Regions from separate parts of the Pseudomonas sp. IT-347P genome, predicted to be linked through region 4. Evidence: predicted binding sites of a transcription regulator. Region 4 holds the regulator's gene; each other region holds the start of a gene.
The links. Region 4 encodes FliA, which starts transcription of late flagellar genes. Its sites were predicted from a motif close to CTAAAGTTTNNNNNNNNNNNGCCGNTAA; they were not measured.
Positions count from the first base shown of each region.

Region 1: the regulator FliA is predicted to act here: its motif matches at 2,411-2,438, upstream of ACM6IV_RS14185 (methyl-accepting chemotaxis protein).
Region 2: the regulator FliA is predicted to act here: its motif matches at 2,021-2,048, upstream of motA (flagellar motor stator protein MotA).
Region 3: the regulator FliA is predicted to act here: its motif matches at 2,496-2,523, upstream of ACM6IV_RS08595 (methyl-accepting chemotaxis protein).

Region 1 is NZ_CATKPQ010000033.1:309,076-313,287, forward strand. It holds gene ACM6IV_RS14175 (NorM family multidrug efflux MATE transporter) at 1-1,281, opposite strand, end outside; gene ACM6IV_RS14180 (LysR substrate-binding domain-containing protein) at 1,440-2,360, shown strand; gene ACM6IV_RS14185 (methyl-accepting chemotaxis protein) at 2,549-4,212, shown strand, end outside.
Region 2 is NZ_CATKPQ010000055.1:416,698-420,909, reverse strand. It holds gene motB (flagellar motor protein MotB) at 15-1,097, opposite strand; gene motA (flagellar motor stator protein MotA) at 1,101-1,952, opposite strand; gene ACM6IV_RS21480 (HDOD domain-containing protein) at 2,119-3,657, shown strand; gene rhdA (thiosulfate sulfurtransferase) at 3,700-4,212, shown strand, end outside.
Region 3 is NZ_CATKPQ010000011.1:1,036,758-1,040,969, forward strand. It holds gene pnuC (nicotinamide riboside transporter PnuC) at 1-463, opposite strand, end outside; gene ACM6IV_RS08595 (methyl-accepting chemotaxis protein) at 734-2,368, opposite strand; gene ACM6IV_RS08600 (undecaprenyl-diphosphate phosphatase) at 2,674-3,504, shown strand; gene ACM6IV_RS08605 (DUF1294 domain-containing protein) at 3,501-3,932, shown strand; gene ACM6IV_RS08610 (MmcQ/YjbR family DNA-binding protein) at 3,965-4,212, opposite strand, start outside.
Region 4 is NZ_CATKPQ010000003.1:117,583-121,794, reverse strand. It holds gene flhF (flagellar biosynthesis protein FlhF) at 1-1,122, shown strand, start outside; gene fleN (flagellar synthesis regulator FleN) at 1,239-2,069, shown strand; gene fliA (RNA polymerase sigma factor FliA) at 2,066-2,806, shown strand; gene ACM6IV_RS02190 (chemotaxis response regulator CheY) at 2,973-3,344, shown strand; gene ACM6IV_RS02185 (protein phosphatase CheZ) at 3,363-4,151, shown strand; gene ACM6IV_RS02180 (chemotaxis protein CheA) at 4,208-4,212, shown strand, end outside.

The DNA.
Region 1 (4,212 bases), on a different contig from region 4:
CGCCAATCCCCACCAGACGCCCGTCGGCCCCCAGTTCAAGTGGAACGCCATCCACCACGCCGCCGGTGCGCCGATCAGCCAATAGCAGGCGAGCCCGACCAGGAACGTGGTTTTCGCATCCTTGAGCCCACGAATGCAGCCCATGGCAATCGTCTGCGTGCCGTCGAACAGCTCGAACCACGCCGCCACTGCCAACAGGCTCACCGCGAGCCGAATCACCTCGGCAAACGCCGGATCGTTGTGATCAAGGAACAACCCGACCAACTGGTTCGGCAACAACCAGAACACCATGGCGAAACCCAGCATCACCACCGCGCCAAAGACGATCCCGACCCGCCCGGACATCCGCGCATCGCTCAACTGCCCGGCGCCGTAATGCTGACCGACGCGCATGGTGATCGCATACGACATCCCCGCTGGCACCATGAACGCCACAGAGACAATCTGCAGGGCGATCTGGTGCGCGCCCAACTGCGTGCTGCCCATGGTGCCCATGCACAGCGCCGCGAAAGCGAACAAGCCGACTTCTACCGCGTAGGTGCCGCCGATTGGCAGGCCGAGGCGCCACAACTCTTTCAAATACTGCCGGTTCGGCCGCGACAAGCCTGCGCGCAATGGATAAGCGTCATAAGCCGGATGCCGACGGATGTGCCAGGCCAGCGCCAACGCCATGCAGGTGGCGACAATCGCCGTGACCAGGCCAATCCCCGTCAGGCCCATTTTCGGCAGACCGAACATACCGGTGATCAACGCATAATTGAGCAGGAAATTCGCCACGGTGCCGGCCAGGCTGATGACCATCACCGGCGTCGCCCGGCCAATCGCACTGGTGAAGCCGCGCAGGGCCATGAAGCTCAGGTAGCCGGGCAGGGCGAAGGGCAGCGCGATCAGGAATTGCCCGGCGGCGTTGACGTTGGTTTCGGTCTGGCCGAACAGCAGCAATACCGGTTTCAGGTTCCACAGCAACAACCCGGCACCCAATGCCATCAACCACGCCAGCCACAAACCGGCCTGAGTCAGTCGGGCCGCGCCAATAATGTCGCCGGCGCCCTTGCGAATCGCCACCAAAGTGCCGACCGCCGCGATCACGCCGATGCAGAAAATCGACACGAACGAATAGCTCGCCGCGCCGAGACCGCCGCCGGCCAGTGCTTGGGGGCTGATGCGCGCCATCATCAGGGTGTCGGTCAGCACCATCAACATGTGCGCCAACTGTGAAGCGATCAGCGGCCCCGACAGCCGCAGAATGGCCCAGAGTTCGGTACGCACAGGATGCTGCATGGTCATCACCACTCAATTTCAGAGGGAACAGGAGAGCGTCGATTCTCGGCGCTTGGCAGGCGTTGCACAAAGGGATAAAAAGGATGGGTGGCATGATTAAAACTCATCATGAGCGAATTCCGTCGGGATGGCCGCGTCTCGCTATAGGAGCTTTCTGTATGTCCCGTCGTCTTCCTCCCTTGTATGCCTTGCGCGCATTTGAAGTCGCGGCGCGGCACAGCTCGTTCACCCGGGCTGCCGAAGAGTTATCGATTACGCAGAGCGCGGTGAGTCGGCATATCCGGACCCTGGAGGATCACTTCGCCTGTCGGCTGTTTCATCGCAGCGGGCGCAATCTGCAACTGACTGAAGCTGCGCGGTTGCTGCTGCCCGGCATCCGCGAAGGCTTCAGTGCGCTGGAGCGGGCCTGTAATACCTTGCGTGCCGAGGACGACATTTTGCGCATGAAGGCCCCATCGACCCTGACCATGCGCTGGCTGTTGGCGCGGCTCAGCCGCTTCCGTCACTTGCAACCGGGCAACGAAGTACAACTGACCAGCGCCTGGATGGACGTCGATTCAGTGGACTTCAACGATGAACCGTTCGACTGCGCGGTACTGTTGAGCGACGGGCATTTCCCGCCAGACTGGGAAGCCAGCCTGCTGTTTCCTGAAGAACTGATTCCGGTGGGTGCGCCGAACCTGCTGAATGATCAGCCGTGGGATCTGGCTCGACTGGCCTGCACCGAGTTACTCCACCCGACGCCCGATCGTCGCGATTGGCGCAGTTGGCTGGAACACATGGGGCTGTCCGAGCAGGTGTCACTCAAGGGCGGCCAAGTGTTCGATACGTTGGAGTTAGGCATGATCGCAGCGGCTCGCGGTTACGGTGTATCGATGGGTGACCTGTTGATGGTCGCTGAAGATGTCGCCCAGGGACGCCTAAGCCTGCCGTGGCCAACCGCAGTCGCCAGTGGACTGAATTACTACCTGGTGTGGCCAAAGACCCGTCCGGGAGGTGAACGTTTGCGCCGTCTCAGCGACTTTCTGCAGGGCGAAGTCCGCGCCATGGAGCTGCCGGCAGTGGCGCGCTTGAGCTGAAACGTTCGAGCCGCCACAATGCCGGCCTTACGCCATACCCTCGTTGCGCGCTCAAGTATTCGGTTTTACCGCCGACTATGAGCAAGTGGAACCGTCGTGCCGGTTTCCACGATTCACCCCCATTATTAAAAATTTCCGAGCATTGACTGCGATCAAGGAGGATCCGGCAGCTCGGCCAGGAGCTGTCCATGTCTCAACCTCGCGCTCGGATCGCCTCGCAGCTGGGCCTCGCGCTCGCTGTAATACTGGCGATTGTCATCAGTGGCAGTACGGTGTTCGCCCTGCGTTCGCTGGATAACGCCAACCTCGCCACCCGTGAAGAGCATCTGGCCAGTGAGGCGCGGCTGCTGGCCGACCAATTGAGCACCTTCCACGGCACGCTGCGTGAAAGCACGCTGCGCCTGAGCGGATTGTTTGAAAAGCGCTTCGCCAGCGGCTTGAGCGTGCATCCGGACGAGCCGGTGACGGTGGCTGGCGTCCAGACTCCGGGGTTGCGCCTGGGCAATGAGGTGCTGAACAACAACTTCAAGGAAGTCGACGAGTTCAAGCAAATGACGGCCGGTGTTGCCACGGTGTTCGTGCGCAGCGGCGAGGACTTCATCCGCGTCAGTACCAACGTCAGCAAACAGGACGGTACGCGCGCCATCGGCACGGTGCTCGATCATGCCAACCCGGCGTATGCGCGTTTGATGGCGGGGCAGAGTTATGTCGGGCGCTCGTTGCTGTTCGAGCGCTACTACATGTCGCAATACACCCCCGTGCGCGACGGCAGCGGCAAGATCATTGCCGTTTTGTATGTAGGCTTCGATTACACCGACGCGCAGAACGCGCAGTTTGCCAACCTCAAGCGTTTCCGCATCGGTCAGACCGGTTCGCTGGCGCTGCTCGACGAGCAGAACAAATGGCTGGTGCCGATTGCGGGTGTCGAGACGCTGGACAAGGCTGCCCCGATCATCAACGGCCTGGCGAAAACTCCGGGCAAGGGCGAATTCTGGAGTGACAAGGGCGAAGACTTCTACAGCGTTGCCGTGCCGTTCGAGGGCGGGCCATGGTCGGTGGTGGCGAGCATGCCGAAACCCGAGATTCGCGCGGTGACCTGGAGCGTCGGCACGCAACTGGCGATCGGCAGTCTGTTGGCGATGCTGCTGGCTGTTGGCTCTGTGGTCTGGCTGCTGCGCAGCAAACTGGCGCCACTGGGGGATCTGGTGCGTCAAGCCGAAGCCTTGGGCGCCGGCGATCTGAGCGTGCGCCTGAACGTATCGAGCAACGACGAAATCGGTCAGCTGTCCCGTGCGTTCAACCAGATGAGCCAGGCGCTGTCGACCATGGTCGAGCACATCCGCCGCTCTTCGGAAGAGGTCAACAGCCGTGCCCAGGCGCTGTCCGGTCTGTCCGGCGGTGCCTACGAAGGCATGGAGCAGCAGTCCGGCGAGATCACCAGCATGGCCGGCGCGGTGGAAGAGTTCAGCGCGACCTCGCTGAACATCGCCGACAACATGGGCGCGACCCAGCGTCTGGCACAGGAAAATGCCCAGCAGACGCAGATTGGTCGCAGCTCGATGGAAGAAGCTTCGTCCTCGCTTGAGCAAATTGCCGGCGCGCTGAACACCACCGCCACCGTGATCAACACCCTGGGTCAGCGCTCTCAGGAGATCGGCGGCATTGTCAGCGTCATCACTTCGATTGCCGAGCAGACCAATTTGCTGGCACTGAACGCAGCCATTGAAGCTGCCCGTGCCGGTGAACAGGGGCGTGGTTTTGCCGTGGTAGCGGATGAAGTGCGCAGCCTGGCCTCGCGCACCCGCCAGGCCACCGATGAAATTTCCAGCATGATCCACAGCATCCAGCAGGA
Region 2 (4,212 bases), on a different contig from region 4:
GGCTTATTTGTGGATCACTGCCTTGGCGCGGGAGCCGGAGCAGTGCCTGCCGGTGCAATGGGCGCAGGCATTGGCGCCGCACTCCCCGGCCCGGCCGGCTTCGGTGCGGCGTCGTCGAACAGATTCAGCCGTTCGCGCAACTCGTGCGCAGGCACCGGTTGCTGATCCGCCGGCAGCGCGTTCGGATCAACCGGTGTCGCCGGAGCGTTGCCGTTCTGACTCTGATCCGCCGGTTTCGCCGCGTCGGCACCTTGCGCGCCTTCGATGGCCGCCTGGGCCTTCTTCGTCAGCACGACGATATCGATGCGGCGGTTGACCGGGTTGAACGGGTTTTCCTTGTCGAACAGCGCCGACGAGGCATAACCCACCACCCGCGCCACCTGCGAGTCCGGGTAGCTACCGGCGACCAAGGCACGACGGGCAGCGTTGGCACGGTTGGCCGACAGTTCCCAGTTACCGAAATCGCCGGTGCCGATGTACGGCTTGGCATCGGTGTGGCCGCTGATGCTGATCTTGTTCGGCACCGCTTTGATGGTGTCAGCCATGGCCAGCAGGATGTCTTCGAAATACGGCTTCAGGCGGGCAGAGCCTGAGTCGAACATCGGCCGGTTCTCGGCGTCCATGATCTGGATGCGCAAGCCGTTCGGGGTGATCTCGAAGAGGATCTGATCCTTGAACTTCTGCAGTTGCGGGTTCTCGTCGACCTTGTTCTGCAGTTCTTGCAGCAGCAACTCCAGACGTTCTTTCTCGACCTGCTCGGCCATGCCTTCAACCTGTTCGGTATCGACCGTGACCTTGTCAGGCTGCGGCTGCGATTTCACTTCCGGGTTGAGGGTGTTTTCCGGCGCCAGGGTCGGCGTGCCGCCCAGGTCGATGATGTATGGCGTGCCGCTTTCGGAGAAGCCGACCGGATCCTTGAAGTAACCGGCGATAGCGATCTTCTGTTCCGGTGTGGCGGTGGACAGCAGCCACAACACCAGGAAGAACGCCATCATCGCCGTGGCGAAGTCGGCGAAGGCGATTTTCCACGCCCCGCCGTGATGCCCGCCGGCTATGCGCTTGACGCGCTTGATGATAATCGGCTGATTATTTTCCATGACTTAGCGACCGCGAACCGCTTGTTCCAGCTCGGCAAAGCTTGGACGGTGGGCCGGGTATAGCACCTTGCGACCAAACTCGACCGCCAGCGATGGCGGCATGCCGGAGGCCGAAGCCACCAGCGAGGCCTTGATGGCTTCGTAGACGTTCAGCTCTTCCTTGGCATCGTGGGCCAGGGAATGCGCCAGCGGGCCAAAGAAACCGTACGCCGCGAGAATACCGAAGAAGGTACCGACCAGTGCCGCACCGACGTGCAGACCGATGGACTTCTGATCGCCTTCACCCAGCGAGGCCATGGTCACCACGATACCGAGTACCGCCGCAACGATACCGAAACCGGGCATGGCGTCGGCGATGCCGTTCACCGCGTGCGATGGATGCTCGAGGTCTTCTTTGAGGCTGTACAGCTCCATGTCGAACAAGCCTTCCAGCTCGTGCGGCGCCATGTTGCCGGACGACATGATGCGCAGGTAATCGCAGATGAACGCGGTCATGCGCTCGTCTTTGAGCACTGCCGGGTACTTGGCGAAGATCGGGCTCGCGGCGGCGTCTTCGATATCGCCCTCGATGGCCATCATGCCTTCGCGGCGGCTCTTGTTGAGGATCTCGTAGATCAGCCCGAGCACTTCCAGATAGAACGTGTGGCTGAAGCGCGAACTGAACATGCTCAGGGATTTCTTGAGCACGTGCATCGTCATGTAGCCGGGGTTGGCCTGGAGGAATGCACCCAGTGCCGCACCACCGATGATCATCACCTCGAAGGGCTGGATCAGGGCGGCAATCTTGCCGTGGGAGAGCACGTATCCGCCGAGCACGCTCGCGAATACGACGATGATGCCGATAATTTTAGCCATAGGTAGAAAGTACTTGTTTAAGTCGGGTTCAAGGTCATATTCGGAAGTTAAAAAATCTCTTCTTCTACTTATCGGCAAAACTGCGCCAGACTATAGCCAGTTCAGGCGAAAAGCCAATTTAGCCCATGCCGGGCGCGTCTACAGTCAGTGAAGATCCCGTCCAGACATGGCTAATGAAACGAACGTCCCACACGCAAAACCGGCCACGCTCGACGGCTGGGTCAAGCTGCTCGACAGCGTCCGGCTGCCCGTACCGCAAGAGGCTCACGACAAAGTCTGCCGGGCGATCCGCGACAACCGCAGCTCGTTGCGCGACATCGCCGACCTGATGCAGGACAGTCCGGCGCTGGCCCTGAGCATCATCCGTGAGGCGAATCGTCACACCCACGGCACCATGGCCACGCCAGCGGAAAATCTCGAGGTGGCAATCAATCGCCTGGGCCTTGCCCGCACCGAAGAATTGCTCGCGCGCCTGCCCGCCGAACCGCAGATGCAAATCCCCAAGGCCCTGCGCCAATTGCAGATGATCAGCCAGCACGCGACGCAACAGGCCAACGGTTTTTTCGCCAGCCGCCTGGCACGGCTGTGGCAGGACATTCATTGGGGCAGCCTGCTGTTTCTGTCGCCGCTATGGCCATTGGCGTTGACCTATCCGCAGTTGCTCGAAGAGTGGGAGATACGGGTTATCCACAAGGGTGAATCGGCCCGCGTGGTCGAGAAACAATTGTTCGGCGTGCGCCTGCTGAAAGTCGCCGAGGCGCTGGTGCAAGCCTGGCATCTGCCGATCTGGGTGCAGCAGGGTTATAAACTGCTGCTCAGCGAACAGCGCGAACTGGTCAAAGTGCTGCGCATCGCCCGCGACAGTGACCATCCACTGCGCCAGCAAAATCGCCTCGATGACGATCCAACCTTGCGCCGCTGGCTCAACCAGCCGGCCAACACGGTGCTGCTGGCCAACGGCCTGGCGCTGTCGGCGCAACAGGCGTGGGACAGTCCGCACAGCGAACGCTGGCAGTACCTGACCAGCCTTTACCTGCAAATTTCCATGGACGAAGTGCAACAACAGTTGCACCAGCAAGCCGCCAACAGTGCGCGTCATCATGCGATGCCCGACCTCTGGCACCCGGCGGTTTCGCTGATCTGGCCGTGGGGCTCACGTCGCTTGCCCGCCGGCATGCTCCCGGCCGCGGCGCCGAATGCCGAGGATCTGAGCCAATGGCGCCGGCAATGCGCCGAGCTGCTGGCCGAACCCAGCCGGTTCACCAACGCGATGAGTCTGACGGTTGCGGCTCGCGAGGCATTAGTGGCCAGCGGCATGCGCCGGGTAATGATTCTGATGGCTGACCGCACGCACTCGACCCTGCGCGTGCATCAAATCGCCGGTCTGCCGAAAGAAGCGGCGGCACTGAGTTTTCTCGTCAGCCAGAGCAAGGTCCTGCAACGCTTGCTCGCGCAACAGGCGCAGGTGCGGATAACTCCCGAGAACAACGCACAATTCTCTGCCTTGCTGCCGGCGAGCCTGCGCACGCTGTTTCGCGGCGAGCACCTGTTCCTGCGCTCTCTGGTCAACAATGGCCGGGTGATCATGATCGTCGTCGCCGACCAGGGCGGCGGGCCGTTCGCCGACATCACCGTGCAAGCCTTTGGCAAAACCGCGCAGTGCATCGAAAAAGCCCTGCACAGCTTTAGCAGCCGTGGCCGATGAGGCTGCGCTACAATCCTCCCCTTTGTGCTCTGGAGACCTCACATGTCTGACTTCTCTGGCTTGCCGCTCGTCATCGAGGCGAGCGACCTGCTCCCGCGTCTCGAATCCCCTGAACTGATTCTGGTGGATCTGACCAGCCCTGCCCGTTATGCCGAAGGTCATCTTCCCGGCGCACGCTTTGTCGACCCGAAACGCACCCAGCTCGGCCAGCCGCCGGCACCGGGCCTGCTGCCGGCGAAAGCCGATCTGGAAGCGTTGTTCGGTGAACTGGGCCATCGCAAAGACGCGGTCTACGTGGTCTATGACGATGAAGGCGGCGGTTGGGCCGGGCGTTTCATCTGGTTGCTCGATGTGATCGGTCACGACAAATATCACTACGTCGACGGTGGTCTGCCGGCGTGGCTGGCGGCAGGCATGCCGATGTCCATCCAGGTTCCGCCTGCGGTGGGCGGCCCGGTGGAGCTGACCCTGCACGATGATCCGACGGCCACACGCGAATACCTGCAAAGCCGCCTCGGTGCTGCCGATCTGGCGATCTGGGATGCGCGCGGGCCA
Region 3 (4,212 bases), on a different contig from region 4:
AGAGGAACAGTCCGACAAAGATCACATCGAGGACAAACCACAATGCCCAGCATTGCAGTCGTTTCTGCGCCATCCACAGCTGGGCGACCAGGCTGAAACCCGTGAGCGCCGCATCCAGCCACGGTTGTGCGGCGTCGGTCCAGTGCGCCATGGCTGCGCCGAGCAGCAGGCTGCCAACTGCGCCAACGCCGAGGCCGATCCAGATAGAACGTTGGTCAAGGCGGGTCACCTCACGGCCATCATGCATCGTCCCGGCCCGGGTCCACTGCCACCAGCCATAAACCTGCAGGGCGGCGTAGATCACTTGCAGCAACATGTCCGAGTACAGCTTCACTTCAAAGAAGATCCAGCTATAGAGCAACACCATGACCAGGCCGATCGGCCAGCACCACGGATTCTGTTTGACCGTCAGCCACACCGCGATCACCCCGAGGGCGGCGGCAAACAGTTCAAGCCCGGACATGGGGGTTCCTTGGGGGAGTGAAAGAAGGGGGCGGATTGTACTGCATTGGGCTAAACCCCTCACCCTAACCCTCCCGAAACGTCGGACCGCCCGTAGGGAGAGGGGATTGACCGAGTTGGATGTTCGAGATACGCCGACCTGATCTTTCTGCGTTGAATCCATAATCGACTCGATTTTTCAGGTCGACGTATAGCTTGAGACACCTCGGTCGGCCCCCTCTCCTCGGGGAGAGGGCTGGGGTGAGGGGTGGGCTCACCAGAGTTACACGGGTCAGACGCGGAACTGGCGCAGGAGGGCATTGAGTTGTTCGCTCAATTGACCAAGTTTCAGGCTGGCCGCGCTCGACTGCTCGGCGGCGATCGCCGTGCTGTGCGAGAGACCGGCCGCCTGCGTGACGTTCTGATTGATGTCCTCGACCACATGGGCCTGCTGCAGCGTGGCGCTGGCAATCGAGGCATTCAGGCCATTGATATTACGCAACGCCTGGCCAATGGCATTCAGGCTCGCGCCGGCCAACCCCGCTTGTTCGATGGTCAGTTGCGACGCCTTGCTGCTGTCGCCGATCACTTTCACAGCGGCTTCGGAATGGCTCTGCAGGCGCTCGATCATCGACTGGATTTCCGCCGTCGACTTCTGCGTACGTTGCGCCAGCAAACGCACTTCATCCGCTACGACGGCAAACCCGCGACCTTGCTCGCCGGCGCGGGCAGCTTCGATGGCCGCGTTGAGGGCAAGCAGATTGGTCTGTTCGGCAATCGAGCGAATCACTTCCAGTACGGTGCCGATTTGCGTGCTTTCAGCGGCGAGGGTGCGGATGACTTCAACCGCTTGATCAATCGTGCCGGACAGCTTGTCGATTTGCTGCAAGCTGCCATCAATGTTGATCTGGCCCTGTTGTGCCTGCGCTTCGGCATCACGCATTTCCGCAGCGGCGTGCTCGGCGTTCTTCGCCACGTCCTGCACGCCATAGGTCACTTCGTTGATCGCGGTAGCCACCAGTTCCATCTGCTGCGATTGCTGCTGACTGCGTTGCTGCGCTTGCGAAGCGTCGTTGCCCAGTTCGCTGGACGACTGGCCCAGCGCACTGGCCGACACCTGCAAGTCACCGATCACTCGACGCAACTTGGCGGTAAAGGCGTTGAAGTGATGCGCCAGTTCAGTCACTTCATCTTTACCGTGAGTATCGAGGCTGCGGGTCAGATCACTTTCGCCGCTGGCTATGTTGGCCATGGCGTTCACGGTTTCCTGCAGCGGACGGACGATGCTGCGCGCGATCAGGATCACCAGCAGCGCCATGATCAGCGCAATCGCCAGGCCGATCACCGAAGCCTTGATCATCTGCCCCTGGAACTCGGCTTGCACATCGTCGACGTACACGCCGGAACCGATCACCCAGCCCCAAGGTTCGAACAGCTTCACATACGAAGTCTTCGCCACCGGATCAGTCGCTCCCGGTTTCGGCCAGCGATAATTGACCATGCCCGCACCCTTGGATCTGGCAATGGCGACCATTTCGTTGAACACCGCAAAGCCGTCCGGATCGCGGATCGCCGAGAGGTTTTGGCCTTCCAGTTTCGGATTGGTCGGGTGCATGACCATCACAGGCGTGAGGTCGTTGATCCAGAAGTAATCGCTTTGGTCGTAACGCAGGCCGCGAATCGCCGTCAGCGCCTGCTTCTGTGCCGCGTCTCTGGTCAGGGTGCCGGCGGTTTCGAGGTCGTGGTAATAAGTCAGCAGGCCGCTGGCGGTCTGCACCACGTGCTGGGTTTTCTGGGCCTTGGCGTGATAGAGGTCGTCATGGATCTGCTTGAGCATCAACACGCCCAAGGTCAGCAACATGACCACCGCCACAATCAAGATGAGCCACAAGCGTCGGCTGATCGACACACTGCGCAAGCTGTTCATAACGCTGTCACTCCGGATTCTTGTTCTTGTAATAAACGACCGCCAGCATCCAATCACGATTTCGTGAGCGGGCATACGCGACCCAAGTCGTATAACGCGGCAGCGCTATTAAGGCTTGTCTGTTAGGATTTCGGCCCCGCGCGTGAAAACCTGAATCCAAATTGCTATTTCACGGAATTTTGACTGTTTCGTGTGGATCCTGTGCGCGCGGAATCGGTACAGCCATTTGCAGCTACGCTGATCGCAGTGAACGCTAGAAAAATACTATCGGAGCATGCCCGCGCGCATCGCTCTTTGGGGGATTGATGGATCTTTGGACGGCCTTGCAGGCACTGATACTAGGAGTTGTAGAAGGGCTGACGGAGTTTTTGCCCATTTCCAGTACCGGACACCAGATCATCGTTGCCGACTTGCTCGAGTTCGGCGGCGAACGGGCCATGGCATTCAATATCATCATCCAGCTCGGCGCGATCCTCGCAGTGGTCTGGGAGTTTCGGCGCAAGATCCTCGATGTGGTCATCGGTTTGCCAACCCAGCCCAGTGCCCGGCGTTTTACCGCCAATCTGCTGATCGCGTTTCTGCCCGCCGTGGTGCTGGGCGTGGTCTTTGCCGACCTGATCCACGAATACCTGTTCAATCCGATTACCGTCGCGGCCGCGTTAGTGGTGGGCGGCATCATCATGTTGTGGGCGGAAAAGCGTCAGCATGAAGTGCACGCCGAAACGGTCGACGAGATCACCTGGAAAGATGCCCTGAAAGTCGGCTTCGCCCAGTGCCTGGCGATGATTCCCGGTACCTCGCGCTCCGGCTCGACGATCATTGGCGGGCTTCTGTTCGGCCTGTCGCGCAAGACAGCCACCGAGTTTTCCTTCTTCCTGGCGATGCCGACCATGGTCGGTGCGGCGGTTTACTCCGGCTACAAGTATCGCGACCTGTTTGTGCCAGCGGACTTCCCGGTGTTTGCCATCGGTTTTGTCACCGCGTTTATCTTCGCCATGATTGCTGTGCGCGGCTTGCTCAAGTTCATTGCCAGCCACAGCTATGCGGCGTTTGCCTGGTACCGAATCGTATTCGGTCTGCTGATTCTGGCGACCTGGCAGTTTGGCTGGGTAGACTGGGCGGCGGCCCGGCCATGAACGATTCTCGTGCACGCCGGCCTGAAGGACGACCTTCGCGGGGCAACAACATTCAGAACCTGAAGCTGAAACTGGCGGTTCTGTTGATCGTCTGCGCGCTGCCGCTGTTCGGCTCTGTGTCCATGTGGCTGCGCGGGATTTCGTGGTTGCCACTAGCGGCTTACGGCGTCGTCAGTGTGCTGGCGTTCTTCATGTACTGGGCGGACAAACGCAAGGCCCGCACCGATGCCTGGCGCACACCGGAGAACATCCTCCATGCCGTGGAGCTGGCGGGCGGCTGGCCGGGCGCGCTGATTGCCCAGCAGGTGTTTCGACACAAGACGCGCAAGGTGTCGTTTCAGATTCTGTTCTGGGTGATTGTGCTGCTGCATCAGGTGTTCTGGATCGACCAGTTGTTTCTTGGCTCGAACTTGCTGATGCTGTTCTGAATACACCGCAATTCCTTTTGTAGGAATCGGGTTTACAGCAATAAACCGATTTGGGTTTTCTTCGGCAACTTGCTCACCACCAGTTGATGCGAGCGTTGCAACAACTCGCGCAATTCCTCAGCGCCCAACGGGTAGGGCGGCTGCATGATGATCCACTGCGCCCGCGCCAGATACGGCGCCGGGTGAATGCCGGGGCGGTCGCAATGACCAAGAAACAGGTCCTTGTCGACCTTGAACGCCAGGGAATCCCCGCGCAGTCCCTGCAAGGCAAACATCTTGT
Region 4 (4,212 bases):
GCCCAGGCCGAGTTGAGCCTGCGTGGCGAAGCCGACGGCAATAGCAATCGCCAGATCTTTGCCGGGCTGCCGTTGACGGCAGGCCTGCCACTGACCGCTGCCGAGCCGCTGAGCGAGCCGACCTATGCCGCACCGCCACGTCCGGCTCCGGCGCCTGCGCAGTCCTCCGGCGGTGTCGATCCGCGTGCGCTGGATTCGATGCGCTTTGAATTGAACAGCCTGCGCGAGCTGATGGAAGTTCAGCTCGGCACCCTCGCCTGGAATCAGCTGCAAGGCAGCCGTCCGGCCCAAGCCAACCTGTATCGCCGTCTGCAACGCATCGGTCTGTCCGGGCCGTTGTCGCGCGATCTGCTGGCGCTGATCACTGATATCGAAGAGCCGCGTCAGGCCTGGCGCATGCTCCTCGCGCACCTGGCACGGATGATTGCCGTACCGGAAGTCGAGCCGCTGGAAGAGGGCGGTGTGATTGCCATGGTCGGCCCGGCCGGCATGGGCAAGACCACTACACTCGCCAAGCTTGCCGCGCGTTATGTGCTGAAATACGGCGCGCAGAATGTCGCGCTGGTGAGCATGGACAGCTTCCGCATCGGTGCGCAGGAACAACTGAAGACGCTGGGTCGCATTCTCAATGTGCCGGTGACTCACGTCGACCCGGGCCAATCGCTGGTGCAAGCGCTGGATCCGTTGCTGCGCAAACGCGTGGTGCTGATCGATACCGCCGGCCTGCAGGCCAGCGATCCGGCCCTGCGCATGCAGCTCGAAAGTCTGGCCGGACGTGGCATTCGCTCAAAAAATTATCTGGTCTTGGCAACCACCAGCCAGAAACAGGTTCTAACCGCCGCTTATCACAGTTACAAGCGTTGCGGGCTTGCCGGCTGCATCCTGACTAAACTGGATGAAACGGCCAGCCTTGGCGAAGTGTTAAGCCTGGCGATCAGTCATGAATTGCCGGTCGCGTACCTGACCGATGGCCCACGGATTCCGGATGATTTGCATCTGCCGCGCCGTCATCAACTGGTCAGCCGCGCCGTCAGCGTGCAAATGCAGGAAGAACCCAGCGAAGAAGCCATGGCTGACATGTTCGCTGATATCTATCACAGCCCGACCAAGCAGGTTGGCTGAGGTATTCATGAACAGTTTTTGTACCTACATCGATGGTCTGCCATGCATTGTTCCGTTTGTGAACGCGCAGCCAGTAATGTGGCCTCCGTCTATGCAAGACAAGGTAAAGAAATAACATGGGCAGCATGCATCCCGTACAGGTGATCGCGGTGACCGGCGGCAAAGGTGGCGTCGGCAAGACTAACGTGTCAGTGAACTTGTCGCTGGCGCTGGCAGAGCTTGGCCGTCGGGTCATGCTGCTGGACGCCGACCTCGGTCTGGCGAACGTTGACGTATTGTTGGGTCTGACCCCTAAACGCACGCTGGCCGACGTCATCGAAGGCCGTTGCGAATTGCGCGACGTGCTGTTGCAAGGCCCCGGTGGCATTCGCATCGTGCCGGCGGCGTCCGGCACGCAGAGCATGGTGCACCTGAGTCCGGCGCAACATGCCGGTCTGATTCAGGCATTCAGCGACATCGGCGACAATCTCGACGTGCTGGTGATCGACACCGCTGCGGGTATTGGTGACTCGGTAGTCAGTTTCGTCCGCGCCGCGCAAGAAGTGTTGCTGGTGGTCTGCGACGAGCCGACTTCCATTACCGACGCCTACGCGCTGATCAAACTGCTCAACCGCGATTACGGCATGAACCGCTTCCGCGTTCTCGCCAACATGGCGCAGAGCCCGCAGGAAGGGCGCAACCTGTTCGCCAAGTTGACCAAGGTCACGGATCGCTTCCTTGACGTGGCCCTACAATACGTCGGCGCCGTGCCTTACGACGAAAGCGTGCGTAAAGCGGTGCAGAAGCAGCGTGCGGTGTACGAAGCCTTTCCGCGTTCCAAATGCGCGCTGGCGTTCAAGGCGATCGCGCAGAAGGTCGACACCTGGCCGCTGCCCGCCAACCCGCGTGGCCACCTTGAATTTTTCGTCGAGCGCCTCGTGCAGCAAACGGCAGGGCCCGTGCTATGACCGCAAGCGGTATGAACTACTACAAGAAGTCGGCACGTGACGCGCAGTACGAACTGATCGAGCGTTACGCGCCACTGGTCAAACGCATTGCCTACCACTTGCTGGCGCGTTTGCCGGCAAGTGTGCAGGTCGAAGACCTGATCCAGGCCGGGATGATCGGCCTGCTCGAAGTCTCGACCAAATATGACGCCAGCAAAGGCGCCAGTTTCGAAACGTACGCGGGCATACGAATCCGCGGCGCGATGCTCGACGAAGTGCGCAAAGGGGACTGGGCACCACGCTCGGTTCACCGCAATACCCGTATGGTCAGCGACGCAATTCGCTCAATTGAAGCTAAAACCGGCCGTGACGCTAAAGATCACGAGGTTGCAGCCGAACTCCAATTGAGTCTCGACGATTACTACGGGATTTTGAATGACACCTTGGGCAGCCGCCTGTTCAGTTTCGACGACCTGTTGCAGGACGGCGAACACGAAGGGCTGCACGAGGATGGCGCCAGTGCTCATCTTGAGCCGTCACGCGATCTGGAAGATGAACGCTTCCAGGCGGCGCTGGCGGACGCGATTGCCAATTTGCCGGAGCGTGAACGACTGGTGTTGGCGCTGTACTACGACGAAGAGCTGAACCTCAAGGAGATCGGTGAAGTCCTTGGCGTCAGTGAATCGCGGGTCAGCCAGTTACACAGCCAGTGCGCAGCCCGTTTGCGGGGGCGTTTGGGGGAGTGGCGAGCGCGCTGAAGGCAGTGTGGGGACACTGCGAACGAGGCTGGTGCGGTGATAAACGGCACCGGTCTTGCTCTGTTGTGCTCCAGACAGTCTTTGAGTGCTGCGCCGATTGATTGAAGTGGCGCGTCCAGGTGCTGGGCGCGTTTAAGACTGCTTGGAGGTCGAATTGAACAAAGACATGAAAATCCTCATCGTTGATGACTTCTCAACGATGCGGCGGATCATCAAGAACCTGCTGCGTGATCTTGGGTTCACCAACACCGTCGAGGCTGACGATGGCACCACCGCCATTCCAGTGCTCAACAGCGGCAGCATCGACTTTCTGGTGACGGACTGGAACATGCCGGGCATGACCGGTATCGACCTGCTGCGTCACGTGCGTGCCGATGAAAAGCTCAAGCACCTGCCAGTGCTGATGGTGACTGCAGAAGCCAAGCGCGAGCAGATCATCGAAGCCGCTCAGGCCGGTGTAAACGGCTACGTAGTCAAACCTTTCACGGCTCAGGCGTTGAAAGAAAAAATCGAGAAGATTTTCGAACGCATCGGCTGATGAACGCGCGGGGGAGCTATGGAGCATAACGAATCTTCACAGGGCGATTTTGAATCGACCCTGAAAAAACACGCGGTCGAACTGGTCGAAAGCCTTGAAAAAGGCAGGTTCGGCGACGCGGTGCAACTGATCCATGAGCTCAATCAGACCCGTGACCGTGGCCTGTACCAGGAAGTGGGCAAGCTCACACGTGAACTGCACAGTGCGATCGTCAACTTCCAGATCGATCCGCACATGCCGCAGGCCGAGGAAGTGTCGCAAATCACCGACGCCACCGAACGCCTGGGCTACGTGGTCAAGCTGACAGAGGCCGCGGCCAACCGCACCATGGATCTGGTGGAAAGCGCCACGCCGGTGGTCAACAGTCTGGCTGATGAAGCCCAGACCTTGAGCGCCGATTGGGGTCGCTTCATGCGTCGCGAGGTCGGGGCTGAAGAGTTCCGCGAACTGGCGCGCCGGGTCGACGGTTTTCTGTCACGCAGCAGCACGGAAAACCGTGCGGTGTCGAGCAATCTCAACGACATCCTGCTGGCCCAGGATTACCAGGACCTCACCGGTCAGGTGATCAAGCGCGTGACCCAACTGGTCACCGAAGTCGAAAGCAATCTACTCAAACTCGTGCTCATGGCCAGTCAGGTCGACCGCTTTGCGGGCATCGAACATGACCGCGCCGCGATGCTTGCAGAAAAAGATCCACAAAAACATCTCTCGCAGGGTGAAGGTCCGCAGATTCATGCCGATAAACGAGAAGACGTTGTGTCCGGTCAGGACGATGTGGACGATTTGTTATCCAGCCTTGGATTCTAGAGTTTTTTGGAATTTCAGGTTTTTTGGGTTTTTAGACCTGTAGGAGCACCCCATTAATGAG